Regions from separate parts of the Agromyces sp. GQ35 genome, predicted to be linked through region 1. Evidence: predicted binding sites of a transcription regulator. Region 1 holds the regulator's gene; each other region holds the start of a gene.
The links. Region 1 encodes HrcA, which represses chaperone genes, less so after heat shock. Its sites were predicted from a motif close to TTNGCACTCGNNNNNNNCGAGTGCNAA; they were not measured.
Positions count from the first base shown of each region.

Region 2: a site for HrcA is predicted at 8,489-8,515, ahead of groL (chaperonin GroEL). Genes of this name have one in related genera too.
Region 3: a site for HrcA is predicted at 5,093-5,119, ahead of groES (co-chaperone GroES). Genes of this name have one in related genera too.

Region 1 covers NZ_JCAXEO010000002.1:122,380-132,362, forward strand. Annotated here, with positions in the region: gene AC6CH0_RS12520 (response regulator) at 1-164, opposite strand, end outside; gene AC6CH0_RS12525 (sensor histidine kinase) at 161-1,408, opposite strand; gene lepA (translation elongation factor 4) at 1,495-3,348, shown strand; gene AC6CH0_RS12535 (S66 peptidase family protein) at 3,439-4,227, shown strand; gene AC6CH0_RS12540 (DUF1990 domain-containing protein) at 4,377-5,027, shown strand; gene hemW (radical SAM family heme chaperone HemW) at 5,031-6,281, shown strand; gene AC6CH0_RS12550 (DUF4870 domain-containing protein) at 6,265-6,648, opposite strand; gene AC6CH0_RS12555 (DUF4870 domain-containing protein) at 6,757-7,158, opposite strand; gene hrcA (heat-inducible transcriptional repressor HrcA) at 7,352-8,374, shown strand; gene dnaJ (molecular chaperone DnaJ) at 8,432-9,535, shown strand; gene AC6CH0_RS12570 (16S rRNA (uracil(1498)-N(3))-methyltransferase) at 9,548-9,983, shown strand, end outside.
Region 2 covers NZ_JCAXEO010000001.1:56,122-66,104, reverse strand. Annotated here, with positions in the region: gene AC6CH0_RS00345 (DsbA family protein) at 1-75, shown strand, start outside; tRNA gene AC6CH0_RS00340 (tRNA-Thr) at 177-249, shown strand; gene AC6CH0_RS00335 (DMT family transporter) at 251-1,321, shown strand; gene AC6CH0_RS00330 (ABC transporter permease) at 1,305-2,168, opposite strand; gene AC6CH0_RS00325 (ABC transporter ATP-binding protein) at 2,168-2,893, opposite strand; gene AC6CH0_RS00320 (sensor histidine kinase) at 3,021-4,145, shown strand; gene AC6CH0_RS00315 (response regulator) at 4,142-4,792, shown strand; gene AC6CH0_RS00310 (nitroreductase family protein) at 4,808-5,365, opposite strand; gene msrB (peptide-methionine (R)-S-oxide reductase MsrB) at 5,366-5,767, opposite strand; gene AC6CH0_RS00300 (DUF3263 domain-containing protein) at 6,014-6,310, shown strand; gene AC6CH0_RS00295 (LytR C-terminal domain-containing protein) at 6,339-6,884, shown strand; gene AC6CH0_RS00290 (cold-shock protein) at 7,103-7,306, shown strand; gene AC6CH0_RS00285 (DUF3048 domain-containing protein) at 7,392-8,435, shown strand; gene groL (chaperonin GroEL) at 8,561-9,983, shown strand, end outside.
Region 3 covers NZ_JCAXEO010000001.1:205,179-215,161, reverse strand. Annotated here, with positions in the region: gene AC6CH0_RS01000 (GNAT family N-acetyltransferase) at 1-562, shown strand, start outside; gene tsaD (tRNA (adenosine(37)-N6)-threonylcarbamoyltransferase complex transferase subunit TsaD) at 559-1,626, shown strand; gene AC6CH0_RS00990 (DUF4190 domain-containing protein) at 1,753-2,247, shown strand; gene AC6CH0_RS00985 (DUF4190 domain-containing protein) at 2,310-2,996, shown strand; gene AC6CH0_RS00980 (DUF4190 domain-containing protein) at 3,007-3,627, shown strand; gene AC6CH0_RS00975 (class I SAM-dependent methyltransferase) at 3,660-4,847, opposite strand; gene groES (co-chaperone GroES) at 5,213-5,509, shown strand; gene rarD (EamA family transporter RarD) at 5,615-6,568, shown strand; gene AC6CH0_RS00960 (ABC transporter substrate-binding protein) at 6,841-8,130, shown strand; gene AC6CH0_RS00955 (ABC transporter ATP-binding protein) at 8,580-9,347, opposite strand; gene AC6CH0_RS00950 (ABC transporter ATP-binding protein) at 9,334-9,983, opposite strand, start outside.

The DNA.
Region 1 (9,983 bases):
AGGTCCATCAGCACGAGGTCGACGTCGAGGATCGCGGCCGACTGCACCGCGTCTTCGGCCGTCGACGCCTCGCCCACCACTTCGAGGTCGGGTTCGCTCTCGAGCATCGCCCGGATCCCGGCCCGGACGACGGGATGGTCGTCGCTCAGGAGGAGCCGGATCATGGGGTCACCGCCGGGATGCGCACCGAGACGGCCGTGCCGTCGCCGGGCGCCGACTCGATGTGCACGCTGCCGCCGAGCGCCTCGGCGCGCAGTCGTATGGCTCGAAGCCCGAACCCGCCCGCCGCAGGGGGCCGGGCCTCGGAACCTGCGGCGGACGCCTCCGCAACGAGCGGCTCCGCGACGTGGAATCCGGTGCCGTCGTCGACCACATCGAGGGCGACCTCGTCGCCCAGGTAGCTGAGCGTCACCGAGGCATGCCCGGCGTGCGCGTGCTGGAGCACATTGGCCAGCGAGCCCTGTGCGATGCGCAGGAGCGCCGCATCGGTCGACATGGGCAGGAGCACCGGGTCGCCGCTCGTGACGAACTCGACGTTCAGGCCGCCGCCGGCCTGCGCCGACTGCTCGGTCGTCGCCTCGGCCAGTCGGCGGAGTGCCGCCGGCAGGGTCTGCACGTCGAGCGAGGGCGGTGCCAGTTCGCGGATGAATCGCCGCGTCTCGCCGAGGTTCTGCGCGGCGGTCTCCCTGGCGAGTTGCAGCTTCTGCTGGGTCGTCGCGTCGGAGACGTCGCGTTCTGCGGCGTGCAGCAGCATCTGGATGCTCGACAGGCCCTGCGCGACGGTGTCGTGGATCTCCCTCGCCAGGCGCTCGCGCTCGGCGAGCGCGCCGGCCTCCCGGCTCGCGGCCGCCAGCTCTTCACGGGTGGCCATGAGATCGAGGATGAGCGTCTGGCGCTCGTGCGTCTCCTGCTCCATCGCGCGATAGCCGAGACCGATGACGATCGCGACGCCGGCGCTGATCAGCGGACCGAGGATCGAACCGACCTCGAACCCGAGGTGCGTGGCGGTGCCCCAGACCGAGAGGCCGAAGGTGACGACGACGAGCGGCACGGCGATCGGAGCGGCGAGCACGTGCAGTTCGAGGAAGAAGAGCGGGAAGGCGAGGAACGCCGCATCGGGCGTCAGCGCCGACATGCCGACCCAGAGCACGAGGAGGCTCACGAGCCAGACCACGCGCGCCCAGGTGGGCAGGTTCCTGTGGGCTGCCGCCACGCCGGCGCCGTAGCAGGCGAGGAACGCGACCGCGAGTACGGTCACCGCGACCTCGGTCGGTGCGTCGGCGAGGAGCGCGCGAACGACGACGAAGAGCGTGAGCCCGACGACGAGCACGTGCAGCCCCAGCCGGAGCGCCGTGAACACGGGCCGCAGGGCCGATGGAGCCACGCGCGAGCTGGGGACTTCGATCACCGCCATGATGCTCCGAGCGTAGCCCGGGGGCCTGTCGCGGGGCATCCGTCGAAAGTCGGAACCGAAGTCATGGGAGAATCGTCGGGATGTCCCCGAGAGCCACGAACCCGCCGGTGCCTGCTGCCACCGACCCCGCGCTGATCCGAAACTTCTGCATCATCGCGCACATCGACCACGGCAAGTCGACGCTCGCCGACCGCATGCTCGGCATCACGGGTGTGGTGAGCGACCGAGACATGCGCGCGCAGTACCTCGATCGCATGGATATCGAGCGCGAGCGCGGCATCACGATCAAGAGCCAGGCGGTGCGCATGCCATGGCAGGTGGGCGACACGTCGTACGCGCTGAACATGATCGACACGCCGGGTCACGTCGACTTCAGCTACGAGGTCTCCCGCTCGCTGGCTGCGTGCGAGGGTGCGATCCTGCTCGTCGACGCCGCGCAGGGCATCGAGGCGCAGACGCTCGCGAACCTCTATCTTGCGCTCGAGAACGACCTCGAGATCATCCCGGTGCTGAACAAGATCGACCTGCCGGCCGCTGAGCCCGAGAAGTACGCGAAAGAGCTCGCCGACCTCATCGGCGGCTCACCCGACGACGTGTTGAAGGTCTCCGGCAAGACCGGTGTCGGCGTCGAAGAGCTCCTCGACCGGGTGGTCGAGCGCATCCCCGCACCGGTCGGCAATGCGGATGCCCCGGCGCGCGCGATGATCTTCGACTCCGTCTACGACAGCTACCGCGGCGTCGTCACCTACGTCCGCATGATCGACGGTCATCTCGCCCCGCGTGAGCGCATCCAGATGATGTCGACGCGCGCCACGCACGAGATCCTCGAGATCGGCGTGAGCGCGCCCGAGCCGACACCAGGCAAGGGGCTCGGCATCGGCGAGGTCGGTTACCTCATCACGGGTGTGAAAGACGTGCGCCAGTCGAAGGTCGGCGACACCGTCACGACCGCGGCGAAGCCGGCCACCGATGCGCTGCCCGGCTACACCGAGCCGCTGCCGATGGTGTTCTCGGGCATCTACCCGATCGACGGCGGCGACTATCCCGAACTTCGCGAGGCGCTCGACAAGCTCAAGCTGTCGGACGCTGCGCTCGTCTACGAGCCCGAGACGTCGGTCGCCCTCGGCTTCGGCTTCCGCTGCGGCTTCCTCGGCCTCCTGCACCTCGAGATCGTCACCGAGCGACTGCGACGCGAGTGGGGCCTCGATCTCATCGCGACCGCGCCGTCGGTGATCTACGAGGTGACCACCGAAGACAAGAAGACGGTGACCGTCACCAACCCGAGCGAGTTCCCGACGGGCGCGAAGATCGTCGAGGTTCGCGAGCCGATGGTGCGCGCCGCGATCCTTGCGCCGAAAGACTACGTCGGCACGATCATGGAGCTCTGCCAGTCGCGCCGTGGTGCCCTCATCGGCATGGAGTACCTCGGCGAAGACCGGGTCGAGATCCGCTACAACATCCCGCTCGGCGAGATCGTCTTCGACTTCTTCGACCAGCTGAAGTCGAAGACCGCGGGGTACGCCTCGCTCGACTACGAGCCGACAGGCGATCAGGCCGCCGACCTCGTGAAGGTCGACATCCTGCTGCAGGGCGAGCAGGTCGATGCGTTCAGCGCGATCGTGCACCGCGACAAGGCCTACGCCTATGGCGTGCTGATGACCGGCCGCCTCCGGGAGCTCATCCCGCGCCAGCAGTTCGAGGTGCCGATCCAGGCGGCGATCGGCGCTCGCATCATCGCGCGCGAGTCGATCCGCGCGATGCGCAAAGACGTGCTGGCCAAGTGCTACGGCGGTGACATCACCCGCAAGCGCAAGCTCCTCGAGAAGCAGAAGGAGGGCAAGAAGCGCATGAAGATGGTGGGTCGCGTCGAAGTGCCCCAAGAGGCGTTCATCGCCGCGCTCTCGGGCGACACCGAGAAGAAAGACAAGAAGTAGCGCCTCGCGCTAACGTGGTCGTCGTCGGCGGGAGTCGAGCACGCGGGCGGCGAAGCGCCCCGAGCGGCCCGCCCGGAGACGGGGCACGGCATGGTGGACACACTTCGGCCACGGGCACTGCGACACGGTGACGTCGTGGCGGTGGCGGCGCTTTCGGGCGGCCTCGACGCCGACGAAGCGTCGCTCTTCCGGGCCGGCGTGAGCCAGATCGAGTCGCTGGGCTTCACCGTGCGCATGCCACTGATCGGGTTCAGCGACATCGACGGGCTGCACCTGGCGTTGCACGCGCGCACCGGGCTGGTCAGCGTGCACGGCGACCTCGTCACCCACGGATTCGGCGAGTGGCCCGACACGACTGCCGAGCGCCGTGCGCAGCTGGCCGACATCTCCCGCCGGGTCCTGACGCAGACCGAGGCCGCCGGTGCGCTGCCGCAGAGCGAGGCGTGGGAGTCATGGCGGCCGGGCCGGGCGGCGGGTCCATTGCTCGGTGGCCTCCTGAACCGCCTCGTGCGCCTCCATGGCACGCCGTATGGAGTGCCTCTCGAGCGTTTCGACGGCGCGATCCTGTTCTGGGAAGACGTCAACACGTCGACGTCCATGATCTGGAACGACCTCCAGGCGCTGCGCCACGCGGGAATCCTCGATCGCGCGGCAGGCATGATCATCGGTCCGGTCGCCGACGTCGAGGTCACCGACGACGGGCCGGGGCTTCGAGAGGTCACGCTCGACGTGCTCGGCGACCGCGACATCCCCGTGCTCGCGAACGTCGAGATCGGGCACACCCCGCCGAACCTCCCGCTCCCACTGGGCGTCCGCGCCGAGCTCGATACGGATGCATCCATGATCACCCTGCTCGAACCCGCGGTCGCGGAGCCCTGAGGACGCTCCGGGTTCGCGCGCAGCCGAGGCGGTCATCGAGAGCACCGGCTTCTCAGGTGACCTCCGTAGAATCGACGGATGCCCGCCGCTCGATCGTCTCACTCGAACCGAGTACCCGGACGCCTCCCGACATCACGAAGGACCGACGGATGACCCGCCGAAGCACGTTCACCGACCAGTCGGTCACTTACGGCGCGATCGGGGCGACGCTCGCGCCCGACCTGTTGCGCTATCCGCCGGCGGGGTACCGCCCCGCTGAAGACGCCGTGCGGCTCGGTTCGGGCACGGAGCGCTTCCAGCGCGCGGCCGATGCGCTCATGACCTGGGGCATCCAGCGCGGCGCCGGCTTCGACGTCACCGAGGCCGCCAGCGGCACCGGCGCGCAATACCCGGGCATCGTCTACGGCGCCGATGGCGCTCCGTTGAGCGACCAGCCCCCGCCGCGCAGCGAAGAGCGGTTCGGTGCCGACGGCACCCCTTACATCGCCGCCGGCATGACCGCGACGCTGGAGCGCAAGCGCCGATTCGGTGTCGCCAAGACGCCGGTGCTCGTCGTCTACGTCATCGACGAACCCGATCGCATCGGCTTCGCCTACGGCACCACGGCCGATGGCCCCGAGAGTGGCGAGGAGTCGTTCATCCTCGAACGTCGTGACGACGACACGGTCTGGCTGACGATCCGCTCGATCCTCGCCACCGCCGGTGGCATTCGCGCGATCGTTGCGCCGAGGCAGCGCAGGCTGCGCCGTGAACTCACCAAGCTCGAACTGCGGGCGCTGCATCCCGCGGGCGGCGTCTGAGTCGTGGGGTCCGCACTGCCGCTCGGCGATCCCGCGCCGGCCGATGGGCTGCTGCCGGCGTCGGCCGCGTCGGGCGCCCTCGACCGTGCGTTCGGCGTCTACGTGCATGTGCCGTTCTGCCGGGTCCGGTGCGGGTACTGCGACTTCAACACCTACACCGCCGATGAGCTGCGGGGTGCGCGGCAGGTCGACTACGCCGACCACGCGATCGCTGAGATCCGGATGTCGCGCACAGTGCTCGAGGCATCCGCGCAGCCCGCTCGAGCAGCGTCGACCGTCTTCTTCGGCGGCGGAACCCCGACACTGCTGCCGGCCGACGACCTCGTGCGCATGCTGGGCGCGGTGCGCGACGAGTTCGGGCTCGAGCCGGGCGCCGAGATCACGACCGAGGCGAATCCCGACTCCGTCGGCCCCGACGACCTCGCCCGACTCGCCCAAGGTGGATTCACCCGGGTGTCGTTCGGCATGCAGTCGGCGGTCCCGCACGTGCTCGCCGCCCTCGACCGCACGCACGACCCGGCCCGAGTGCCGCTCGTCGTCGGATGGGCGCGTGATGCGGGGCTCGGCGTGAGCCTCGACCTGATCTACGGAACGCCGGGGGAGTCGATCGACGACTGGCGACGCAGCCTGGCCGCCGTCATCGCCGAACGCCCGGACCACGTGAGCGCGTACGCGCTCATCGTCGAGGAGGGGACGAAGCTCGCCCGCCAGATTCGCCGGGGCGAGCTTGCGACGCCATCCGACGACCTCGAGGCCGACATGTACGAGCTCGCCGACGAGCTGCTCGCCGACGCCGGCTACGAATGGTACGAGGTCAGCAATTGGGCGACGGATGCCTCCCACCGCTCACGTCACAACCTCGGCTACTGGCGTGGTGACGACTGGTGGGGTGTCGGACCGGGTGCGCACAGTCATGTCGGCGGGGTGCGCTGGTGGAACGCGAAGCATCCGTCGGCCTACGCCGACCGCGTCACCGCCGGCGTCTCGCCGGCGGTGGGCCGCGAGGTGCTCGACGCCCCGACCCGCGAGACCGAGCGGGTGCTGCTGCTCACGCGCATCCGCGAGGGTATCGATCTCGCGTCACTGCAGGCGGGAGGACGCCACGCGGTGGCGGGTCTCATCGCCGACGGCCTCGTCGACGCGAAAGCCGCCCTCTCCGGTGTGCTCACGCTCACCAGGAGAGGACGGCTGCTCGCAGACGCCGTGGTACGGCGACTGCTCGACGGATCGTCGGAACTCAGCTCACGAACTTGATCGCGAGCGGGTAGGTGTAGGGCTGGCCCTGGTTGGCCTTCACCGCGGCGATGATGCTGAAGATGATCTTCACGATCTCGATCGCGAAGACCAGGAAGATGCCGATGAAGACGACGATGAGGATGTAGCTGATCACGAGCGCGATCGCGATCGTGATCTGGAAGTTCAGCGCCGTCGCGGTGTGTGCGCGGACGAACGGTCCCTTGTCTTTCAGCACCAGGTAGCCGATCAGCGGCGGGATGAAGTAGAAGAAGATGCCGCCGACGTGGATCAGCGTCGCCCAGAGTTTCTCATCGGAAGGGCTGAGCGGCGCGCTCTGCTGGTAGGGAGTCCCCGGCGGCGGGGGAGGCGGGGTCGTGTCGGACATGATGTCTCCTTGGTCGCGTCGCCCGGTGGGCGAGGGTTCGAACATGTTCATGCTGGCACAGGGGAGCGCGCCGGGCGAGTACCTGCCCGGCGCGCTCGCGTACCGCTGCTACTTGATGAGGCGGATCGCGAAGGGGTAGCGGTAGTGCTGCCCGTCCTTCGCCTTGAGGAACGCGATGATCGAGAAGATGACGCCCACGATCCATGCGGCCCACACGACGAAGACGCCGATCAGGATGAACGTGAGGATCCAGCCGACGACATAGGCGAAGAAGATCGTGATCTGGAAGTTCAGCGCCTCTTTGCCTTCGGTGTTCGTGAAGGCGCCGCGGTCTTTGAAGATGAGCCAGATGATGAGCGACGGCAGCGGGCCGAGGATGCCGCCGAGGTGGGCGAACGAGCCCCACTGCACGTCTTGCTCGGGCGACAGCGGTGCGGCGACCGGTTGCGGTGCCGCGGGCTGCTGCGGCGGAATGTTCGCGTCGGGCGACGGTGAGTTCGGATCAGTCATGATGCGTGCCTTTCGGGGGTTCTCAGATGACCCGCGTCTCGTGCGACAGGAGGTCGTCGTCGAGGATGACTCGCGGAATACCCATACGGTAGCGCCGCCGCCCCGCGGCTGGCAACGGCATCGTCGCAGGATGTCGCGATATGATTGGCAGTCACTCGATTCGAGTGCCAACTCTTCGACGGAAGCGAGGGTCATGGTCTCCGAACGCAGCCTCGCCGTGTTGCGCGCGATCGTGCAGGACTACGTCGCGTCGCGCGAACCCGTCGGGTCGAAGTCGATCGTCGAGAGGCATGCCTTCGGCGTCTCCGCTGCGACGATCCGCAACGACATGGCGCTCCTCGAAGAAGAGGAGTTGATCGCGGCGCCGCACACCTCGTCGGGTCGCATTCCGACCGACAAGGGCTATCGGGTCTTCGTCGACCAGCTCACCGAGGTGCGCCCGATGAGCAGCGCGCAACGGCAGGCGATCGAGACCTTCCTCGGCGAATCGAGCGATCTCGACGAGTTGCTCGCGCGCACGGTGCGACTCATCGCGCAACTGACCAATCAGCTCGCGGTCGTGCAGTACCCGAGCTTCGGCAGCGCACGCGTGCGGCACGTCGAGCTCATCGCGCTCGCGTCCGACCGCGTGCTCTGCATCCTCATCACCGATTCGGGTCAGGTCGAGCAGCGCCTCGCCGAACTCGAGGAGCCGGTCGACGAGCAGATCCTCGACGGACTCAGGGCGCGCTTGAACGAGGTCGCAGGCGGTCGCGCGATGGCCGACGCCGCCGAGGCGCTGTCCGGCGAGATCGACAGCGTCGATCCGCATCACGCGGCCGTCCTCCACACGCTGGCCGCCACGCTCGCCGATCAGGCGCGGGCGCAACGTCAAGACCGTCTGGTCGTGGCCGGCGCGGCGAACCTCGTGCGCACCGAGCAGGACTTCGCCGGATCGATCCTCGGCGTCATCGAGGCCATCGAAGAGCAAGTGGTGCTGCTGCGGCTGTTCGGCGAGATGGCGACCGACGACCATGCCGTCACGGTGCGCATCGGCCGCGAGAACGCCTCCTTCGGCCTCGGCGAGACCTCCGTCGTCTCGAGTTCCTTCGCGATCCCGGGCCGCGACATCTCGAGGCTCGGCATCGTCGGCCCCACCCGCATGGACTACTCCAACAGCATGGCGGCCGTTCGCGCCGTCGCCCGTTACCTCTCCCGCACCCTCGGCGAGAGCTGAACCCGCCGCCCGTCGCATCCGACCGGCACTTCCGGCAATCGAAAGGACAAGCCCTCCGTGGCCGACCATTACGAGGTCCTCGGCGTCGCGCACGACGCCACCCCCGACGAGATCAAGAAGGCCTACCGCCGTCTCGCGCGTGAGCTCCACCCCGACGTCAACCCGGGCGCCGAGGCATCCGAACGCTTCAAAGAGGTCACGCACGCGTACGACGTGCTCTCCGACGCGCGGCAGCGCGAGCAGTACGACCTCGGTGGTCAGGGCGGCTTCGGCGGCGGCGGTCAGAACTTCGGCGGCTTCGGCGACATCTTCGAGACGTTCTTCGGGGCCGGACAGCAGAGCCGGGGGCCCCGGTCACGGCGGGAGCGCGGCCAAGATGCGCTGATCAGGGTCGAGGTGGGCCTCGACGAGGTGATCTTCGGCACGCATCGCGACATCGAGGTCGACACCGCGGTCACCTGCGAGACCTGTCACGGTTCGTGCTGCCAGCCGGGCACCTCGCCCGTCACGTGCGACATCTGCCACGGCACCGGCTCGATCCAGCGCTCGGTGCGATCGCTGCTCGGCAACGTCATGACCTCGAGCCCGTGCGGCACCTGCCGCGGCTACGGCACCGTCATCGCGACGCCGTGCGTCACCTGCCAGGGCCAGGGCCGCGTACGCGCCCGCCGCACCGTTCCGGTCGACATCCCGGCGGGCGTCGACACGGGCGTGCGCCTGCAGATGCCGGGCTCCGGTGAGGCAGGCCCCGCCGGAGGCCCGAACGGCGACCTCTACCTCGAGATCAAGGTGAAGAGCCACGACGTCTTCAGCCGTCACGGCGACGACCTGCTGTGCACGCTCGAGGTGTCGATGACCGACGCGATCCTCGGCACCGACGCGACGATCCCCGCCCTCGACGGCGATGTCGCACTCGAACTCAAGGCCGGCCTGCAGAGCGGCGAGATCCTCACCGTGAAGGAACGCGGCGTCTCCCGGCTCCGTGGCACCGGTCGTGGCGACCTCAAGGTCGGGGTGCAGGTCGTCACCCCCACGAAGCTCTCCTCGAAGGAACGCGACCTGATGCAGCAGTTCGCGGCATCCAAGAAGGCCCCCGAGCCCGAGCTCAGTCACTTCCAGCAGGGGATCTTCGCCCGGCTGCGCGACCGGTTCCTCGGCTAGGCGGATGCTCCGGTGAGCCACCTCTACCTCGACGAGACACTCGAACTCTCGGCCATCGGACCGGGCGGCACCGTCACGCTCGCGGGAGACGAGGCGCGGCACGCCGTGACCGTCTCGCGGGTGCGGCCGGGCGAGCGCATCGCGATCGGCGACGGACGCGGAATCCTCGTGTCCGGCACCGTCGTCTCGGCAGGGTCGCGGGAGCTCGAACTCGCCGTCGATGAGGTCGTCGCCGTCGAAGCGGCGGCACCGCGCATCACCCTCGTGCAGGCGCTCGCGAAGGGCGATCGCGACGAACTCGCCGTGCAGGCCGCGACCGAGCTCGGCGTCGACGCGATCGTGCCGTGGGCGGCTGCCCGCTCCGTTTCGCGGTGGGACGGACCGAAGGCGGAGAAGGGGCGCCTGCGCTGGGCGAACATCGTGCGTGAGGCGGTGAAGCAGTCGATCC
Region 2 (9,983 bases), on a different contig from region 1:
GTGCTGCAGGCGACCGGGGAGACCTTCTCCGAGTCGACCTCGACGCCGACTCCCACACCGACGCCGGCGTCCTGACGTTACGCGTTTCCCACGAAGGCCCGGCCGTGCGCCGGGCCTTCGTGCGTTCACATTCGTCGTCTTCCGGATCGGTAGGATGTCGGAGAGGCAACGCCCTCGCCGGCTTGGCGCAATTGGTAGCGCACCGCTCTTGTAAAGCGGGGGTTGCGGGTTCGAGTCCCGCAGCCGGCTCTTGAATCACCATCCAGTCGACACGCGCCAGCGCGCGCGGAGCGAACCGCTGTCCCATCACCACGCGCACGTCGAGCGGCCGCGAGTCCCGACCTGGATCGCGCTCGTCCTGGCGCTCGTGCTCGGGGCGGGCACAGCCCTGCAGTCGCGAGTGAACGGGCAGCTCGCCGCGTCACTCGAAGACCCGTTCACGGCAGCCGCGATCTCGTTCGGAAGCGGACTCGTGATCCTGCTCGCATCGCTCTGCCTCTGGCGTCCCGGACGTGCCGGCCTGGCGCGGGTCGCGCGCGCGCTCAGGGGCCGGGAACTCGCCTGGTGGATGGTGCTCGGCGGAATCGCTGGCGCGTGGTTCGTCACGACCCAGGGACTCTCGGCGGGCGTCATCGGGGTCGCCCTCTTCACGATCGCCATCGTCGCGGGGCAGACCGTCGGCGGCATCGTGTTCGATCTCGTCGGGCTCGGTCCGGGCGGTCGGCGGCCGCTCAACGTGACCCGCGTGGTCGGGGCGCTGCTGGCGCTCGCCGCGATCGGCTGGGCGGTCTCGGCGCAGATCGCCCACGACGTGCCGGTTCTGCTCATGGTGCTGCCCTTCATCGCCGGCCTCGGAGCTGCGTGGCAGCAGGCTGTGAACGGGCGAGTGAAGGCGGTCGCGGGCAGCGCGCTCACGGCGACCGTCATCAACTTCGCCGTGGGCACGGTCGTGCTCGTCGTGGTCATGCTGGTGCACGCGGCAGCCGCGGGGTGGCCGGCGGCACTGCCGACCGAGCCCTGGTTGTACGTCGGCGGCGCGCTGGGCTGCATCTTCATCGCCGGGCAGGCGATGCTCGTGCGCTCGCTCGGCGTGCTGCTCCTGGCGCTCTGCGGGGTCGCCGGTCAGCTCGTGGCCGCCCTCGCGCTCGACCTGCTCCTTCCGACGGCCGATCGCCCGGTCGACATCGCGACGATCGGCGGCACAGCGCTCGCCCTCGTCGCCGTCGCAGTCGCGTCGATCCGCTGGAGCCGCCGCAAGCACGCGGCGGTGCTCGCAGATCCGTCCCCGGCCGATGGGCCATCGATCAACCGCGTCGAGTGACCGCTTCCCGCCGTGCACCGAGCAGGGCAGCACTTCCGAGGACGACGGACGAGCCGATCACCCACGCCAGATGCAGCCACACCGGCTGCGGCTCGGCCCCCGACCAGTACTCGATGTCCGCACTGGGCATGACCACACCGTAGGCGAGCTGGCCGAAGTGGAAGGTCGGCAGGAACTGGGCGACGTCTCGGAGTACCTGCGGAAGCTCGCCGAGCGGCACGAAGAAGCCCGAGGCGAAGGCCAGCGGTAGGAACACCAGGTTGGCGATCACGGCGGCCGTCCTCGGCCGCGCCAGGAACGCGATCGCGAACCCCAACGTGCTGAACGCCAGGACGCCGGCGAGCATGGTGACGCCGAGTCGGAGCCAGGCGTCGGTCGGCAACTCGACCCCGCCCACCGTGGCCGCGAGAAGCGCGATGCCGGCGACGACCAGCGCGCCGAGTACCAGGGCGTTCGCAATCTTGCCGGCGAGGTGGACCCATGTGGGGAACGGCGTGGCACCGAGCGTGCGGAACCAGCCACGACCGCGCTCCTTCGCGACGTCTTCACCGAATGTGAAGATCGCCAGCGACACCACGCCGTACGCGCCGATGGAGACCGCCATCGCGAGTCCGACGCTCGTGCCGCCCGGCAGGGTGTTCGATGCGTTGGGCAGCCCGAACATGGCGTACAGCAGCACCGGGACGGCGATCGCGCCGATGGCGAAATCGGGGGTTCGCAGGCGGGTGCGAAACTCCGTCGCGGCGGTGAGGATGACGAGGCCCGCTGCTCCGCCGTTCCGCCGCGGCTTGTCCGTTCCGGCATCCGTGGGGCGGGACGGGGGAGTCGAGGTATCGCGAGTGCTCATCAGTCGTCTTCTTCCTGGAGGGCGGAGGATCGCTCCGCGGTCAGCGCGAGGAAGACCTCCTCGAGATCTTCGTCGCCGTGGTTCGTCAGCTCGTCGGCCGTGGCGTCGGCGACCACGCGACCCTGCGAGATCACCAGCACGCGATCGGCGACGGCGGATGCCTCGGCGAGATCGTGCGTGGCGAAGAGCACGGTGGCGCCGTGCTGCACGCTGGCGCGCGCCTGCTCCCAGAACGCGCGCCGGGACGCGACGTCCATGGCAGCCGTGGGTTCGTCGAGCAGCAGCAGCTCGGGCGCGCCCACGAGCGCGAGGGCGAGGAGGAGGCGTTGGCGTTCCCCGCCTGACAGCGTGGTCACGGTGCGTCCCGCTCGCTTCGTCAGTGCCGTGCGCGCAAGCACGTCGTCGACGGCGAGCGACTGCGGGTAGCTGCGCCCGATCAGCCGGACGAGCTCTCGGACGGTCGTCTGCTCCGGCAGCCCGGCGGACTGCAGCATCGCGCCGACACGACGGCGCACGTGCCGGCCGGGCGGCTCGCCGAGCACCTCCACCGTTCCCGACGTCGGGCGGACGAGTCCGAGGAGGACCTCGAACGCCGTCGTCTTGCCGGCTCCGTTCGGCCCGAGCACCGCGACGATCTCGCCGCGATCGATCACCAGGTCGAGCCCGTCCAAGGCTCGAGTCCCGTCGTATTCCTTGCGTACCTCGTGCATCTCGAGCACGGTCATGATCGACTCCTCACGTCGACGACGACGCTACGGAGCACGGTCCATGCGCGGACGTGCCGGTCGGCACTCCTTCGACCCATGACCAATGGCAGGTCCCGAATCCGACCGTGTCTCGTAGCATTCGGGTATGGCGATCAAGGCGGACGAGCTCCTGAGCGCCGTGGCGGGCCTCGCCGCCACCCTCGTCGTCGGCGTCTCCGCGCTCCTGGTCGTGTGGGGCGTTCACGCGGATCCGGCGAGTGTCGCGATCTGGTGGTCTGCCTACCTCGTCTACCTCGCGGTCATGGTCTTCGACGCCGGTTTCCTCCGAATCCGCCCGCCATGGCCCTTCGCCGTGACGGTCGGGCTGTTGCTCGTCACGGGGTCGACGCTGTGGCTCGTCGCGCCGGGGATCGGATGGTCGGCACTGCTCTGCGTGATCACCACCGCCGTGGCGTCATTCGGGCTCGGACCGCGAACCGTCGCGGTACTCATCGTGCTCCAGAGCATCGTGATCGCGGTCGGCGGTGCGAGGGCCGGGTGGGTCGTCGCGGAGGTCGTCTTCTCCACGTTGGCGTACCTCTCGTTCCAGGTGTTCGCTGCACTCGTGATCGCCGGTACCCGGCGTGAGGCGGCGGCGCGAGCGGAGCTCGCGGCCGCTCACGCAGATCTCCGGGCGGCCACGGCGTTGCTCGCCACGTCGAGCCGAGATGCCGAGCGACTGCGGATCGCCCGCGACCTGCACGACGTCATCGGGCATCAGCTGACGGCACTCGCGCTCGAGCTCGAGGTCGCCGTGCACCGCACGGCCGGTGAAGGCCGCGAGCACGTCACCAGGGCGCGCGGCATCGCGAAGGACCTGCTCACCGACGTCCGCTCCACGATCGGTGAGCTTCGCGATGCACGTACCCACCTGGAGCCAACGTTGCGCGCCGTGCTGGAGCGGCTACCCGGACTCGACGTCGACCTCTCGGTCGACGAACGCACCCCGCTCGACGAGGCGCGGACGATCGCGGTCGTGCGGTCGGTGCAGGAGATCGCGACCAACGCGGTGCGCCACGCGCACGCGACCCGCCTCGAGGTGACGGTCGTCTCAGACGATCTCGGCCTCGAGATGCACGCCCGTGACAACGGCATCGGGGTGCGCCACCTCGAGCGCGGCAACGGCCTCACCGGGATGGGTGAGCGGATCGAGGCGCTCGGTGGCGAGCTGCTGCTCGAGTCCGCTCCCGGACAGGGCTTCGGCGTCACGGCGCGGGTGCCGGCGCGATGACGCGCGTGGCGCTGGTCGACGACCAGACCCTGGTGCGCCAGGGCATTCGCAGCCTGCTCGCGCTCAGCGATGAGATCGAGGTGGTGGGTGAGGGTGAAGACGGCGATGCCGCGCTCGAACTGGTCGCGACGAGCGAGCCCGACGTCCTGCTCCTCGACCTCCGGATGCCGCGCCGAGACGGCATCGCCACGCTCGAGGCCCTCGCTGTGCGCGGCTCGACCGTACCTGTGCTCGTGCTCACCACGTTCGACGACGACGATCTGGTGCTGCGGGCCCTGCGGGCCGGCGCGACGGGCTACCTCCTGAAGGACGTGACCCTCGAACATCTGGTGAGCGCCATCCGTACGCTCGCGGCGGGCGGCACCCTGCTCCAACCGGGACTGACCGATCGGCTCTTCCGGGCCGTCACCGCCCGGCCGGCCGGGGTAGGCGGCTTCGAACGGCCCGAGCCCCTGACGGCGCGTGAGACCGACGTGTTGCAGTTGGCCGCCACCGGCTACTCCAATGCGGAGATCGCGTCCGCCCTCCACCTCGCGTCCGGCACGGTCAAGAACCATCTCTCGAGCGTGTTCATGAAGCTCGGGGTGCGCGACCGCACGCGAGCGGTACTGCGCGCGCTGGATCTCGGCCTGCTCGACGACGCCTGAGCGGGCCGGTCGACGTCAGTCGAGCGTCGTCAGTCGAGCGGCGGCGATGCGGTCGGCGCGGGGTGCACCGCGGTGGCCCGCGGGCACACCACCGACGTACAGCCACCCGAGCATGCGCTCGTTGGGCGCGAGGCCGAGCATGTCCGCGACGAGTGGATGCCGCGCGTGCGGGCCCGTGCGCCACATCACGCCCCACCCCGCCTCATCGAGCAGCAGGCTGAGCAGGTGGGCGACACCGGCGGCTGACGCTTCCTGCTCCCACTCGGGCACCTTCGGGTGCCCCGGAGTCGTGACGACGACCATCGCCAGCAGGAGCGGTGCTCGCAACGGCTTCGCGGCGAGCTTGGCGACGGCGTCGCCCTCGGCACCTGCGGCCGACGCGATCGCACGTCCCAGTCGATCGCGCGCGGAACCACGCAACGCGATGACGCGCCACGGCCGGAGTGCGCCATGATCGGCGACCCGGCCCGCCGCTTCGAGCAGCGTCACCAGTTGGTCGTCGTCAGGCGCGGCATCCGTCACCTTGGGCGCCGACCGTCTGGCGAGCATCGCCTCGCGTGCGGACCGTGCCACTCAGGACTCGGCTGAGAAGTCGAGGGCGAGGGAGTTCATGCAGTATCGGTCGCCGGTCGGCGTGCCGAAGCCGTCGGGGAAGACGTGTCCGAGATGCGAGCCGCAGCTCGCGCAGCGCACTTCGGTGCGCACCATGCCGAGCGAGGAGTCCTCGATGAGCTCGACCGCCTCGGGTCGCACCGACTCGTAGAAGCTCGGCCAGCCGCAGCCCGAGTCGAACTTCGTGCCGCTCTGGAAGAGTTCGGCTCCACACGCCGCACAGGCGTACACGCCCGCGCGGTCCTCGTCGAGGAGCTCGCCGGTCCACGGCCGCTCGGTCGCCGCCTCGCGCAGCACGGAGTACTGCTCGTCGCCGAGCTCGGCGCGCCATTGCTCTTCGGTCTTCTCCACGTCGTACGCCATCAGCGGTCCTCCCAGTGCTCGCATCGGTGCCATCCCATGGTCGCAGGTCTCCCGGCGAGTTCCGGCATCGAGTGCAACGTCCGAGCGGGTTCCGATTGTTCCGGCCGCCGCTCGCTCCTGCGGCAGCGGCGCACGCTGCAGCCGAGTCCACCGGGTACACGCCGCCGTCACTCGGCCCCTGCACGGGCGAGCGTGTCTAGGATGACGTGCAGGCGGCGCATCCGGCCCGCCGTGACGGGAGGTCGTATGGGCGCCGAACGCGTGCCGCATCACCCGTCGGAATCGGCACTCGAAGAACGCGACGTGCGCGTGCTCGCCTTCGAATCACGCGCCTGGCAGCACCCCGGCGCGAAGGCCGAGGCGATCCGCGACGAGTTCGGCATCTCGGCCGCCCGCTACTATCGGATCCTCGGCGAGCTCATCGATTCGCCCGCGGCGCTCCGCCACGATCCCATGCTCGTCAAGCGACTGCAGCGGATGCGTGCGGCGCGTGCGGCGGCGCGATCGCGGCGTTCGCTCTCGATCGGCCGACCGCTCGACTGAGCGCGGCCCCGACACGACGACTGGACCCATGGCGCAGAAGTTCCCCCGCGATCGTTTCGACTCGATCCCGCATGGCATCGACCGGGTCGGTGCGCACCGGGCGCCCGCGCGCCGGGGTGCCGCATGGATCGCGTTCGCCTGGGCGGCCGTCGCGACCGTCGTGCTGGTCGTGGCGGGCATCGCCGGCGTGATGCTGTTCAACGATCGCTTGAACTTCGGCAACCCTCCCGCCGCGACGCCGAGCTCGACGCCGGTCGCCACCGCCGAGCCGGTGATCGCCCCCGACATCCCAGTACTCGTCTTGAACGGCACGGCGACCGCAGGACTCGCGGCACGCGCCGGCGAGACCCTCACGGCCAACGGAGTCCCCGTCGGCTCCACTGCGAATGCGGACAACGACACCCTGACCGAAACGGTCGTCTACTACGCGACGCCCGAGCTCGAGGGTGCCGCTCGCGGCGTCGCCCAGTTCCTGCCGGAGGCCGACGTGCGGATGTCCGAGCAGTTCGCCGCCACCGGCAACCAGCTGGTCGTGGTGCTCGGCGCCGACTACGCGGACGCGACCGCGGGCTGATCCCTCCGTCCGCGTCGCGGGTGAATCGTTGCGATTCCGATACCTGCACCATGCACCGGACACTTGTGCGCAGGCGGCCCGTCGTGAGTATCTGGATTCGGTCGCTCCCGCGGTGCGAACACGTCGTCCCTGGCGTGGGTTCGGCACGAGCGGGTCGGCCCGGTACAGGCGACAGGCACGTGCTGATCGACACCTACACAGCAACACGGGAGCAACGCATGGCGAACGGAACCGTCAAGTGGTTCAACGCTGAAAAGGGCTACGGATTCATCACCGTCGCCGAAGACGGTCAAGACGTCTTCGTGCACTACTCGGCGATCGACATGTCGGGGTACAAGGTGCTCGAAGAGGGCCAGCAGGTCGTCTTCGAGGTCGGTACGGGGTCGAAGGGGCCGCAGGCGGAGGCGGTTCGTCCGGCCTGAACCGGCTGCGACCTGATCCGAGCGCGTCGCCGATTCCGGCGGCGCGTCCTCCTGGTTCCGAGGCCCCCGCGGCTACGCTGGCGGCATGGCGCTGCGAGTCCGGCAGGCCTCGCGTCGGCGAGGCGCGATGCTCTGCACACTCGCGGCGGCGGTCGTACTCACGGCGTGTCAGTCGCCGAGTGTCCCTCCGGCCGATGAAGGCGCGCTCGCCCGCCTCGCGGCCGATTCCCCGCCGGTGTCGGTGTCGTTCGCGCCGCTGCGCGGCACGCGTGCAGATGCCGCCGCGCTCGCCCACCCCTCGCTCGCAGCGAAGATCGACAATCACGACGAGGCGCGCCCGCAGATCGCCCTCAATCGCACCGACGTCGTCTTCGAGGAGCTCGTCGAGGGGGGACTCACGCGATACGTCGCGATCTGGCACTCGGATGTGCCCGACGAGATCGGTCCCGTGCGATCGATCCGCCCGATGGATCCCGACATCGCATCGCCGTTCGGCGGCATCATCGCGTATTCGGGCGGCCAGGAGCTCTTCGTGGAGATGATGATGGCGACGCCGTTGGTGAACCTCGTCTTCGACTTCGACGACTCCGATCTCTTCTCACGGGCGGATGAGCGACCGGGTCCGCACGACGTGATCCTCCGCGCCGCTGACGCGGTGTCCCGCAACGCCGCGCTCGCACCGCCGCCCGTGCAGTTCTCCTACGGCGCCGCTGATCCGTTGGCGGCTCCGGCGCTCGCCGCGACGTCGACGTCGCGCATCGATCTCGTCTTCTCCGATGCTCGGTTCCCGGCCTGGGAATGGGATGGCGCGACATCCGTCTGGCTGCGGTCGCAAGAGGGTTCGCCCGATCTCGAAGCTTCGGGGGAGCGAGTGCGCGCGGTCAATGTGGTCACGCTGCGGGTCGACATCGACGAGAGCTACGGCGATGTCCCGAAGACCGTGATGCTCGGCTCAGGCGAAGCGTGGGTGTCGGTGGCGGGTCGCACCGCCCACGGCAACTGGGCCAAGGATGCCGCGGCTTCGCCCATCGCTCTCACCGCCGATGACGGCTCGCCGCTCCGCCTGGCACCCGGCAACACGTGGGTCGAGCTCGTGCCCGGCGACGGTTCGGTGACGTTCACGCCCTGAGCGGACAGCTTCGGGCTCGCTTGCACTCACGACGGTCGAGTGCCAGAATCGTCTTAGCACTCACTCGTTTTGAGTGCTAACCCAACGAATCTTTGAAGACGTCCGGGAAAGGACGAGAGAAACACATGGCAAAGATCATTGCTTTCAACGAGGAGGCCCGTCGCGGCCTCGAGCGTGGCCTCAACACGCTCGCCGACGCGGTGAAGGTGACCCTCGGCCCGCGCGGCCGCAACGTCGTGCTCGAGAAGAAGTGGGGCGCGCCCACGATCACGAACGACGGCGTGTCGATCGCCAAGGAGATCGAGCTCGACGACCCGTACGAGAAGATCGGTGCAGAGCTCGTCAAGGAGGTCGCCAAGAAGACCGATGACGTCGCCGGCGACGGCACCACGACCTCGGTCGTGCTCGCCCAGGCACTCGTGCGCGAGGGCCTCCGCAACGTCGCCGCAGGCGCCGACCCCATCTCGCTGAAGCGCGGCATCGAGAAGGCCGTCGCGGCCGTCGAGGTCGAGCTTCTCGCGAACGCCAAAGACGTCGAGACGAAGGAAGAGATCGCAGCCACGGCTTCGATCTCCGCCGCCGACGAGCAGATCGGTGCGCTCATCGCCGAGGCGATCGACAAGGTCGGCAAGGAGGGTGTCGTCACCGTCGAGGAGTCGAACACCTTCGGCACCGAGCTCGAGCTGACCGAGGGCATGCGTTTCGACAAGGGCTACCTGTCGGCGTACTTCGTCACCGACCCCGATCGTCAGGAAGCGGTCTTCGAAGACCCGTACATCCTGATCGTCAACGGCAAGGTCTCGAACATCAAGGACCTCCTGCCGATCGTCGACAAGGTCATCCAGACCGGCAAGCAGCTGCTCATCATCGCGGAAGACGTCGACGGCGAAGCACTCGCAACGCTGATCGTCAACAAGATCCGCGGCATCTTCAAGTCGGTCGCCGTCAAGGCTCCCGGCTTCGGCGACCGTCGCAAGGCGCAGCTCCAGGACATCGCGATCCTCACCGGCGGCCAGGTCATCTCCGAAGAGGTCGGCCTCAAGCTCGAGAACGTCACCCTCGACCTGCTCGGTCAGGCCCGCAAGGTCATCATCACCAAAGATGAGACGACCATCGTCGAGGGCGCCGGCGACGAAGAGGCCATCGCGGGTCGCGTGTCGCAGATCCGCAAGGAGATCGACAACACCGACTCCGACTACGACCGCGAGAAGCTCCAGGAGCGCCTCGCCAAGCTCGCGGGCGGCGTCGCCGTCATCAAGGCCGGCGCAGCGACCGAGGTCGAGCTCAAGGAGCGCAAGCACCGCATCGAAGACGCCGTTCGCAACGCGAAGGCCGCCGTCGAAGAGGGCATCGTCGCCGGTGGTGGCGTCGCACTCATCCAGGCCGGCAAGACCGCGTTCGAGAAGCTCGAGCTCACGGGCGACGAGGCGACGGGCGCGAACATCGTGCGCGTGGCCATCGACGCGCCGCTCAAGCAGATCGCCCTCAACGCCGGCCTCGAGCCGGGCGTCGTGGTCGACCGCGTGCGCAACCTCCCGATCGGCCACG
Region 3 (9,983 bases), on a different contig from region 1:
CATCATGGTGCTCGAACGCGCGACCTTCGAGGCCGACGCCTGGCCCGAAGACGCGATGCGCCGTGAGATCGAGAGTCCGCACGGCTACTACCTCGTCGCGGTCGATGTCGAACACGAGGCGGAGCGCGCGCCGGGTTCCGGTGACGACCCCGCTACCGGGCTGCTGGGCTACGCCGGTCTCCTCGCGCCGGCCGGCGGCGGGCAGGGCGACATCCAGACGATCGCCGTCGCCCCGTCGACGCGAGGAATCGGGCTCGGCAGGGGGCTCATGCACGCGCTGATCACCGAGGCCAGACGACGGCACGTCGCGGAGATCTTCCTCGAGGTGCGGGCGGACAATCCCGTCGCCCGTGCACTCTACGACTCGCTCGGCTTCGAGCAGATCGGTGTGCGGCCGCGGTACTACCGGGGTGGCATTGATGCCGTGCACATGCGACTGACCGTCCCGCCGGCGATCACCAGGCCGGCCGATGCGCGAAGCGGGAACGCTTCCGAGGTGGGCGCGAGCGCCGCCCTCGGTGCCGTCGACCGCGTCGATCCGGGCTCCGGAGGGGCACCGTGAACCGCGACGCCCCGCTCATCCTCGGCATCGAGACCTCCTGCGACGAGACCGGCGTCGGCATCGTGCGCGGAACGACGCTCCTCGCCAATTCGATCGCCTCCTCGATGGAGGAGCACGCCCGGTACGGCGGAGTCGTGCCCGAGGTCGCCGCTCGCGCCCACCTCGAGGCGCTCGGGCCGACGATCCGGTCGGCTCTCGACGAGGCATCCGTCACCCTTGCCGACCTCGACGCGATCGCCGTGACCAGCGGGCCAGGGCTCGCCGGAGCGCTCATGGTCGGCGTGGGCGCGGCCAAGGCGCTCGCCCTGTCTCTCGAGGTGCCGATCTACGGAGTGAATCACCTCGTCGGTCACGTCGGCGCCGACCTGCTCGACACCGCGGCCCCGCTCGAGACGCCGACCGTCGCACTGCTCGTCTCGGGTGGGCACACGTCGCTCCTGCTCGTGCGCGACCTCGTCTCCGACGTCGAGCTCCTCGGCGAGACGATCGATGACGCTGCCGGCGAGGCGTTCGACAAGGTGGCGCGACTCCTCGGGCTGCCGTATCCCGGCGGGCCGGAGATCGATCGCGCGGCCGTCGGCGGCGACCCGCGGGCCATCCGATTCCCGCGTGGACTCACGCAGCCGAAAGACCTCGCCGCGCATCGCTACGACTTCAGCTTCTCCGGGTTGAAGACGGCCGTCGCGCGGTGGGTCGAGCAGCGTGAGGCGGCGGGCGAACCGGTGCCACGGGCCGATGTCGCGGCGAGCTTCCGCGAAGCGGTCGTCGACGTGCTCGTCACCAAGGCGATCGCCGCGTGCACCGAACTCGGCGTTCCGCGCCTGCTGCTCGGCGGCGGCGTCGTCGCCAACGCGCGGCTGCGCGAGGTGGCGATCGAGCGAGCGGATGCCGCGGGCATCGCGCTGCGCATTCCGCCGCTGTCGCTCTGCACCGACAACGGTGCGATGATCGCCGCCCTCGGCGCGCAACTCGTGATGGCGGGCCATCCGCCCTCGACCCTCGACTTCGGCGCCGACTCGACGCTCCCGGCGACGGAGATCCGCGTGGCGGCCGACCTCGCATAATCCGTGCGCGCCCACGTGCGGCGCGATAGTGTGATCGGGAGAGACCGGATGCCGTCGTCGCCGATGCGCCCGGCGCGCCGGTCATCGTGACGGAGTCGCATCCACAGCCATCGAGGGGAACCCACCGTGACCGATCAGAACCTTCCTGAGCAGCCCGCCGTGCCGCCGGTGCCGCCGACCGCACCCGAGGTTCCGGCCGCGCCCGCTGCTCCGGCTGCGCCGGACTTCGGTACGCCCCCGCCGCCGGCACCCGCCTACGGCACGCCCCAGCCCGCCGCGCCGGCGTACGGCACGCCGGCGCCGGGCTACGGACAGCCCGCCTACGGGCAGCCCGCGTACGCTCAGGCTCCTGGTCCGAAGACCAACACCCTCGCGATCGTCTCGCTCGTGGCCTCCCTCGCCGGGATCATCACCGGCGTGGGCTTCCTCGTCGGCGTCATCTGCGGGCACATCTCGCTCAGCCAGATCAAGAAGACCGGCGAGCAGGGTCGCGGCCTCGCGATCGGCGGTCTGATCACCGGCTATGTCGGCATCCTGATCTCGGTCATCCTCACGGTCATCTTCATCGTGATCTTCGCCTCGCTCGCGGCGACCGGCGCGTACTACGACTCCAGCTACTGATCTCGCGCGCCCGAGTCCGATCTCGGGTGCTCGCACACCGACCACGCAGAAGGGCGAATGCCATGAGTGATCCGAAGAACCCAGACAACCCCGACCTCCCAGAGGTGCCGACGGAGCCCGAGACGCCGAGCGTTCCCGAGCCCTCGATGCCCGATGCGCCCGAGCCCGGCGTTCCGGGTGCCCCGGAACCCATCGTGCCGGTCGACGACGTGGTGGCTGCTCCAGCGGCATCCACGCCAGACGTGCCGTCGGCGCCCGAGCCGCCCGCCGCGCCCGAGCCGCCGGCGCCGCCCGCGCCGCCGGCCCCGCCGAGCTACGGTGCTGCGACGCCGCCGGCCCCGCCCGTGTACGGCGCTCCGGCAGCCGGTGAGTCGGCTCCGGGCTACGGTGCTCCCGCCCAGCCCGCATACGGCGCTCCCGCCCAGGCCGCGTACGGCGCGCCTGCCTACGGCACCACGGCACCGACGAAGTCGACTCCGGTGCTCAGCCTGATCTCGCTGATCGCCGGCATCGTCGGCCTCCTCGGCTTCTTCGTGGTCTTCATCCCGTTCGTCGGCGGTGTCATGCAGCTCTTCATCCCGGCTGCGGCCGTGGTGCTCGGCTTCCTCGGCAAGAAGAAGGAGCCGGCCGCGAAGGGCATGTGGCTCACCGGCATCATCCTCGGCTTCGTCGGCATCGGCATCGCCCTGCTCTCCTTCGTGCTGTGGGGTGTCGCCTTCGCCGGCTACGACAGCTACTACGGGTACTGAGGAGCAGTCCATGGCTGAGCGTGAGGGGGTCTCGCCCGACGGCGAGACCCCCGACCGCTTTCCAGGCGGTTCCGGGCCGAACGCCGTTCCGCCGTCCGAAGGCCCTCGCCATTCGGGCGATGCGAGTGGCGCGGAGGGAGCGGTCCAGAACGGGCCGACCCCGAGCGGCGCGACCGGCCAGCATGCGACGGGCGATGCGCGCATGACACCGCTGGAGCCGCTCGCACCGTTCCAACCCGCCGAACCGACGTTCCGTGCCGATCCTGCGGTGCGCGAATTCGACGTGCCGTTCGACACCGGACAATTGCGGTCGATCTCGACGGGTCAGCTGCTGATCGTGCACCGTCCTGGCATCGACGTGAACGAGGTGGTCGAGGAGCAGACGCAGCGGCGGGTGTACAGCTGGGTCGCCGCCGTCGTCGGCACCATCGGCGCGATCGCTTCGTTGTTCATCGGCTGGATGCTGCCGCTCTCGATCGCGGCGATCGTCTTCGGCGTGCTGGGTCTGCGTCGCGAAGAGCACGGACGCTCGCTCGCCTTCGTCGGCATCGGCACCGGCCTCGCCGGACTCGTCTTCTCGGCCGTGTGGATCGGCTACTACGCGATCGTCTTCGGCGCGCTTCCGCAGTAGCGCGAGACCACGGGCGCGCCCCGCAGGTCGGCTCAGATCCGCTCGACGAGCAGGGCGACGTGCCGGCCCGCTTCTCGCGTCAGCACGATGGTGGCGGATGCCGCGCCGCGGAGCTTCAGTCTCGTGCGCAGGACTGCCGGGTCGATGTCGATGCCCCGCTTCTTGATCTCGAGCGTGCCGATGCCGCGGGCCGACAGCGCCTGGCGGAGTTGGCGTTCGTCGGCCGGCAGTCGTTCGAGCACCCGGAAGCCTCGTGCGAACGGCGAGTCGAAGGCGGTGTCGGAAGTGAGGTACGCGATGCCGGCGCTGAGCATCCAGGCGCCATGCGCCCGCGCGAGGTCGCCGATCAACCGTGCGCGGATCACCGCACCGTCGGGTTCGTAGAGGAATTCGCCGAGCGGCCCGACGGGTGCGTCTTCGCTGTCGGCGCCCGCCGTGAGCTCCTGCGCTGCGTCGCCGCGGATGACGAGCGCGGCACGACGGATGCCAGGCCGCGCGACCGATCCGAACCAGACGCCCAGCTCGACGAGATCGCCGTCGACCGAGACCCACTGCGCCTCGGCAGCGGCCGGAATGACGTCGCGGTCGGTGCCCGGGCCGAGTTTCACGCCGACGGGCATGCGCCCGCCGAGGCCGAAGGCGAACTCGAGCGAGGGCGAGTAGGCTGCGGCATCCGTGATCCTCGTCGTGGTTCCGCCGGCGGTGGTGCGCCGGGCGGGGTCGAGCCAGGCTCCGTCGATGCCCGCGAGAGCGACTCGCTCGGCTTGCTCGTGCAGCACGTGGACACGCGGGAACGGCGTGAGGTTGTAGGCGGCGATCGCCGCGGTCACCTCGTCGGCATCAGCTGCCGTCACCTCGAGGTCCATCGCTGCCATGGCCAGGGCGTCGCCGCCGATGCCGCATCCGAGGTCGGCCACGTGGCCGACGCCGGCTCGCGAGAAGCGCCCGGCGTGCAGGGCCGCGACCTTCAACCGGGTGGCCTGCTCGAGCCCTGTTTCGGTGAAGAGCATGCGGGACGAGAACGGCCCGAACTTGCGCTCGGCCTTCGCGCGGAGCTTGGCCTGGCTGAGCACAGCGGCGACGAGGGTCGGCGCGTGGCCCTGCTTGCGCAGGTCGGCGACGGTCTTGACGATGTCGGCTTTCGAGTCCCAGGCGGGAAGTGCGTCGAGCAGCGTGAGGCCCTCTGGAGAGAGCAGTTCGACGAGTTCGGCACGATCCACCCGGCCACGCTAGCATCGCGCACACGGGGGAGCGGCGCGATGCGCATCCCCACCCGGGCGGCCACGCTAGCATCGCGCGCACGGGGGAGCGGCGCGATGCGCATCCCCACCCGGGCGGCCACGCTAGCATCGCGCGCACGGGGGAGCGGCGCGATGCGCATCCCCACCCGGGCGGCCACGCTGGCATCGCGCACACGGGGGAGCGGCGCGATGCGAATGCCCGCGTTCGCCTGTGGCTGAACGGGCTGGCACTCACGTTGCATGAGTGCCAAATCGCCCCTAGACTCGCTTTAGCACTCTCGCTCTGAGGCTGCTAACCAGTCTTCGTCAAGACAGTTCATTCATTGAGAGTAAAGGGGTCAACCGTGTCGGTTTCCATCAAGCCGCTCGAGGATCGCATCGTCATCAAGCAGGTCGAGGCCGAGCAGACCACCGCATCGGGTCTGGTCATCCCCGACACTGCCAAGGAGAAGCCCCAGGAGGGCGAGGTCGTGGCAGTGGGCCCGGGTCGTATCGATGACAACGGCAACCGCATCCCCCTCGACGTCGCCGTCGGCGACAAGGTGATCTACTCGAAGTACGGCGGCACCGAGGTCAAGTTCGGCGGCGACGACCTGCTCGTGCTGTCGGCTCGCGACGTGCTCGCAGTCGTCGTCCGCTAACGAGCGGCGAAACGATTCATCCGAGGCCCGGATGTCCCGATCGGGACATCCGGGCCTCGTTGTCGTTTCGACGTGATCGTCGTCTGCCGGGCGTAGTCTGTGCTGGTGCCGACCCGCTCCGAACCCGCGCCATCAGCCTCGACGACCTCGGCCGGTGTCAGCCGGTCGGGCCTGTTCTTCGCGATCGGCGCCTACGGGCTGTGGGGCTTCCTGCCGGTCTACTTCATCGCGCTCGCACCATCCGGCCCGTTCGAGATCGTCGGCTGGCGGGTGCTCTTCTCGCTCGTCTTCTGCGCCCTGCTCATCACGGTCACACGAGCATGGCGGCCACTCGCGGTGCTGTTCCGCGATCGCCGCATCGTGCTCACGATGGGCCTCGCCGGCCTCCTGATCTTCATCAACTGGCAGACCTACGTCTACGCGACGCTGTCGAACCAGGTGGTCGAGGCGGCGCTCGGGTACTTCATCAATCCGATCGTCACCGTCTTCCTCGGGGTGTTCCTCCTCCGCGAGCGGCTGAATCTCACGCAGTGGATCGCCGTCGGCATCTCGATCGTGGCGGTCGTCGTGCTCGCCATCGGCTACGGGCAACTGCCGTGGATCGCGCTCGTGCTGGCCTTCTCGTTCGGGTTCTACGGCCTCATCAAGAAGCGGGTCGGCCCCAAGGTCGATGCCGTCTCGGGGCTGACCATCGAGACCGTCTGGCTCGCGCCGCTCGCCGTCGTCCAGCTCGTGTTCGTCGGCATGACCACGGGTCTGACGATCGGCACGGTCAGCGTCTGGCACACGGTACTCCTGCTGCTCGCCGGGGCGATCACCGCTGTGCCGCTCCTGCTCTTCGCTGCGGCCTCGCGGCGGCTGCCGCTCATCTTCATGGGCTTCATCCAGTACTTCGCGCCGTTCATCCAATTCCTGGTCGGCGTCGTGATCCTGCAGGAGCCGATGCCACCCGAGCGCTGGGTCGGATTCGGTCTCGTCTGGGTCGCACTCATCGTGCTGACCGTCGATCTGCTCCGTGGAGTGCGCGCGTCTCGGCGGGTCATCGCCGAACCCGCCTGAGCCGAGCTCGCGGTTCGCCGCGTGATTTCCGGGCGTGATTGCGGCGTCGGTGAGCGGATGGCCCAGACGCTCGTTCCTCGCGTTTGTGCAGGCGTTTCCGCGGAATCCGTGCGTCGAATCGGGTCGAGGTGTCGGCGAGGTAACGATTCGAGCGGTGTTACACGGTTGTGACCGCGCCGACTTGTTTCCGCCTTTGGCGCGGAATACTGTCAATCAACGGCGTCACCATGGCGCTGCATTGTGTACCAATTCCTTCAGTCCCAAGGAGCAACATGAGCGTATTCGCGAAGGCCTCGGCCAAGCGTTCGGCTCGCGCAGCCTGGACGGGTCTCGCCATTGCCGGCGTCAGCACCCTCCTCCTCACTGCGTGCGCGTCGGGCGGCACGCCGTCGGCCGAGACGGAAGAGCCGGCCGACACCGGCGACGCACTGCCCATCGAGGCCGGTGAGCGGAGCCTCGACATGAAGATCGGAACGATCCTTCCGCAGAGCGGTACGCTCGCGTTCCTCGGCCCGCCCGAGGAAGCCGGCGTCGAGCTCGCGAAGCAAGAGATCGTCGAAGCAGACTCGGGCCTGAACCTCGAAGTCGTCTACCGCGACTCGGGCGACACCACGACCGACATCGCCACCGTCTCCGTGACCGACCTGCTCTCGCAGGACGTCTCGGCGATCGTCGGCGCTGCTTCGTCGGGTGTCTCGTTCACGGTCATCGACCAGATCACCTCTGCCGGTGTCGTGCACTTCTCGCCGGCGAACACCTCGCCCGATTTCACCGAGTACGAAGACGCCGGTCTGTACTTCCGCACCGCGCCGTCCGACCTGCTCCAGGGTGAGGTGCTCGGCACGCAGATCGCCGATGACGGTCACTCGACGCTCGGCCTGCTCGTGCTGAACGACCCCTACGGCACCGGCCTCGCCGCTGCCCTCAAAGAGGCGTTCGAAGCAGCCGGTGGCGAAGTGGTCGCCGAAGAGCTCTTCAACACGGGTGACTCGAACTTCGACGCGCAGCTCTCGGCCATCTCGGCCTCGAACCCCGACGCGGTCGCGGTCATCACGTTCGACGAGGCGAAGGTCGTCGTTCCGGCGCTCGTCGGCTCCGGTTACCCCGGTGACCAGCTGTACTTCGTCGACGGCAACCTGTCCGACTACAGCGCAGACTTCGCGCCCGGCCTCATCGCCGGCTCGAAGGGCACGCTGCCCGGCCCGAAGCTCGAAGACGACTTCCGTGATCGACTGCTCGCAGTCGACCCCGAGCTCGCCGACTTCAGCTACGGTCCCGAGTCGTACGACGCGACGATCCTGATCGCCCTTGCGGCGTATGCGGCGAACAGCACCGAAGGTGCCGACATCGCCAAGTACCTCCGCCAGGTGTCGGGCGGCTCGGGCGACGGCGAGAAGGTCACCACCTTCGCTGACGGCGCCAAGCTGCTCGCCGAGGGCAAGCAGATCGACTTCGACGGTCCGTCCGGTCCCATCACGCTCGACGAGCACGGTGACCCGACCGAGGCGACCATCGGCGTCTACGAGTACGGTGACGACAACACGTACACCCGCATCAACTGATTCGGGTTGACGACTGAGAGGGTCCCGGCTTCGGCCGGGGCCCTCTCTTCGTGCGTGCGGGGTGCGCACCCGACCCGCTCACCATCCCGGCGGACGCAGCCGGCCCCTGGCCTGCCCAGTCCGCCGAGAGCCCACCCAGCCCACAAGCCCGGCCCCCAGCCTTCCCATCCCGCAGCCGGCTCCTGCAGCAATTCAGGAGCGCGCACGGCGTGTCATTGGTGAGTATCCGGCGGCACGCCGCACGACACGTCTCCGCTCCTGAATTGGTGCAATGGATGATGGGGAGCATCGGTGGGGGTGCCCCGGAGGGCTCCGAGGACCGGGTCGCAGGCAACAGGAGCACCGGCAGGTCGGGCGGGGACCACGAAGCGCGCGGCGGGTGCGCCCGAGCAGCGAGAAGGGGCGGATGCCGCAGTATCCGCCCCTTCAGTCGTTCTCTTCCGAGTGGGTCAGTCCTGGCCGAGCGTTCCCAGGTAGAGACCGATGACCTTCGGGTCGTTCAGCAGGTCGCGACCGGTGCCCGTGTAGGCGTCGCGGCCCTGGTCGAGCACATACCCGCGGTCGCAGATCTGCAGGCAGCGGCGTGCGTTCTGCTCGACCATGATCGTCGTGACGCCGGCGCGGTTGATCTCCTTCACGCGAAGGAACGCCTCGTCTTGGCGCACCGGGGAGAGGCCGGCACTCGGTTCGTCGAGGAGCATCACGTGCGGACCCATCATGAGCGCGCGCGACATGGCCACCATCTGGCGTTCACCGCCCGAGAGCGAACCGGCCCGCTGGCCGAGTCGCTTGCCGAGCTCCGGGAAGATCTCGGTGACGAACTCGAGGCGTTCCTTCAGCCCCTTGGGCTTCTGGAAGAGGCCCATCTCGAGATTCTCCTGAATCGTGAGCGAGGGGAACACGTTGTTCGTCTGCGGTACGAAGCCGACGCCCTTGGCGACGAGCTTGTTCGCCTTCAGGTTCGTGATCTCTTCGCCGTTCAGGCGGATCGTTCCCTCTCGCACCTTCACCAGGCCGAAGATCGCCTTCAAGAGGGTGGACTTGCCGGCACCGTTCGGGCCGATGATGCCGATGAGTTCACCCTGTCGCGCCTGGAGCGAGCACGCGTTCAGGATGTTGACGCCGGGGAGGTACCCGGCGGTCACCGTATCGACCTCGACGACCATGTCGCCGACGGGCTCGAGCACCGCGCCCGGGGCGGGATTACTGTTCGTCATCGATGAGCTCCTTCAGGACTTCGACGTGTTCCGTGTCGGTCGCGCCGAGATCGGCGTCGTGATGTGCGCCGAGGTAGGCGTCGATCACGGCCTGGTTTTCCATGACGGTGTGCGGGTCGCCCTCGGCCACGATGCGGCCCTCGGCCATCACGACGACCCAGTCCGCGATGTGGCGCACCATGTGCATGTCGTGCTCGACGAACAGCACGGTCATGCCCTGGGACTTCAGGTCGAGGATGTGGTCGAGCAACGACTGGGTCAGCGCCGGGTTCACCCCGGCCATCGGCTCGTCGAGCATCACGAGTGTTGGGTCGCTCATGAGAGCTCGCGCCATTTCGAGCAGCTTTCGTTGCCCGCCCGAGAGGCTCGCGGCGTAGTCGGCGCTCTTGGTGTCGAGCTTGAAGCGGGCGAGCAGTTCGATGGCCTTGGCCTCGATCTCCTCCTCCTGCTTGCGCCAGAGGAACGGCAGCACCGAGCGGAAGAGGTTCTCGCCGCTCTGGTCCTTCGCGCCGAGCTTCATGTTGTCGAGCACCGTGAGCAGGCCGAGCGCCTTCGTCAGCTGGAACGTGCGGATGAGGCCCATGCGGGCGACCCGATAGGCCGGCACGTGCGCCAGCGAACGACCCTCGAACTCCC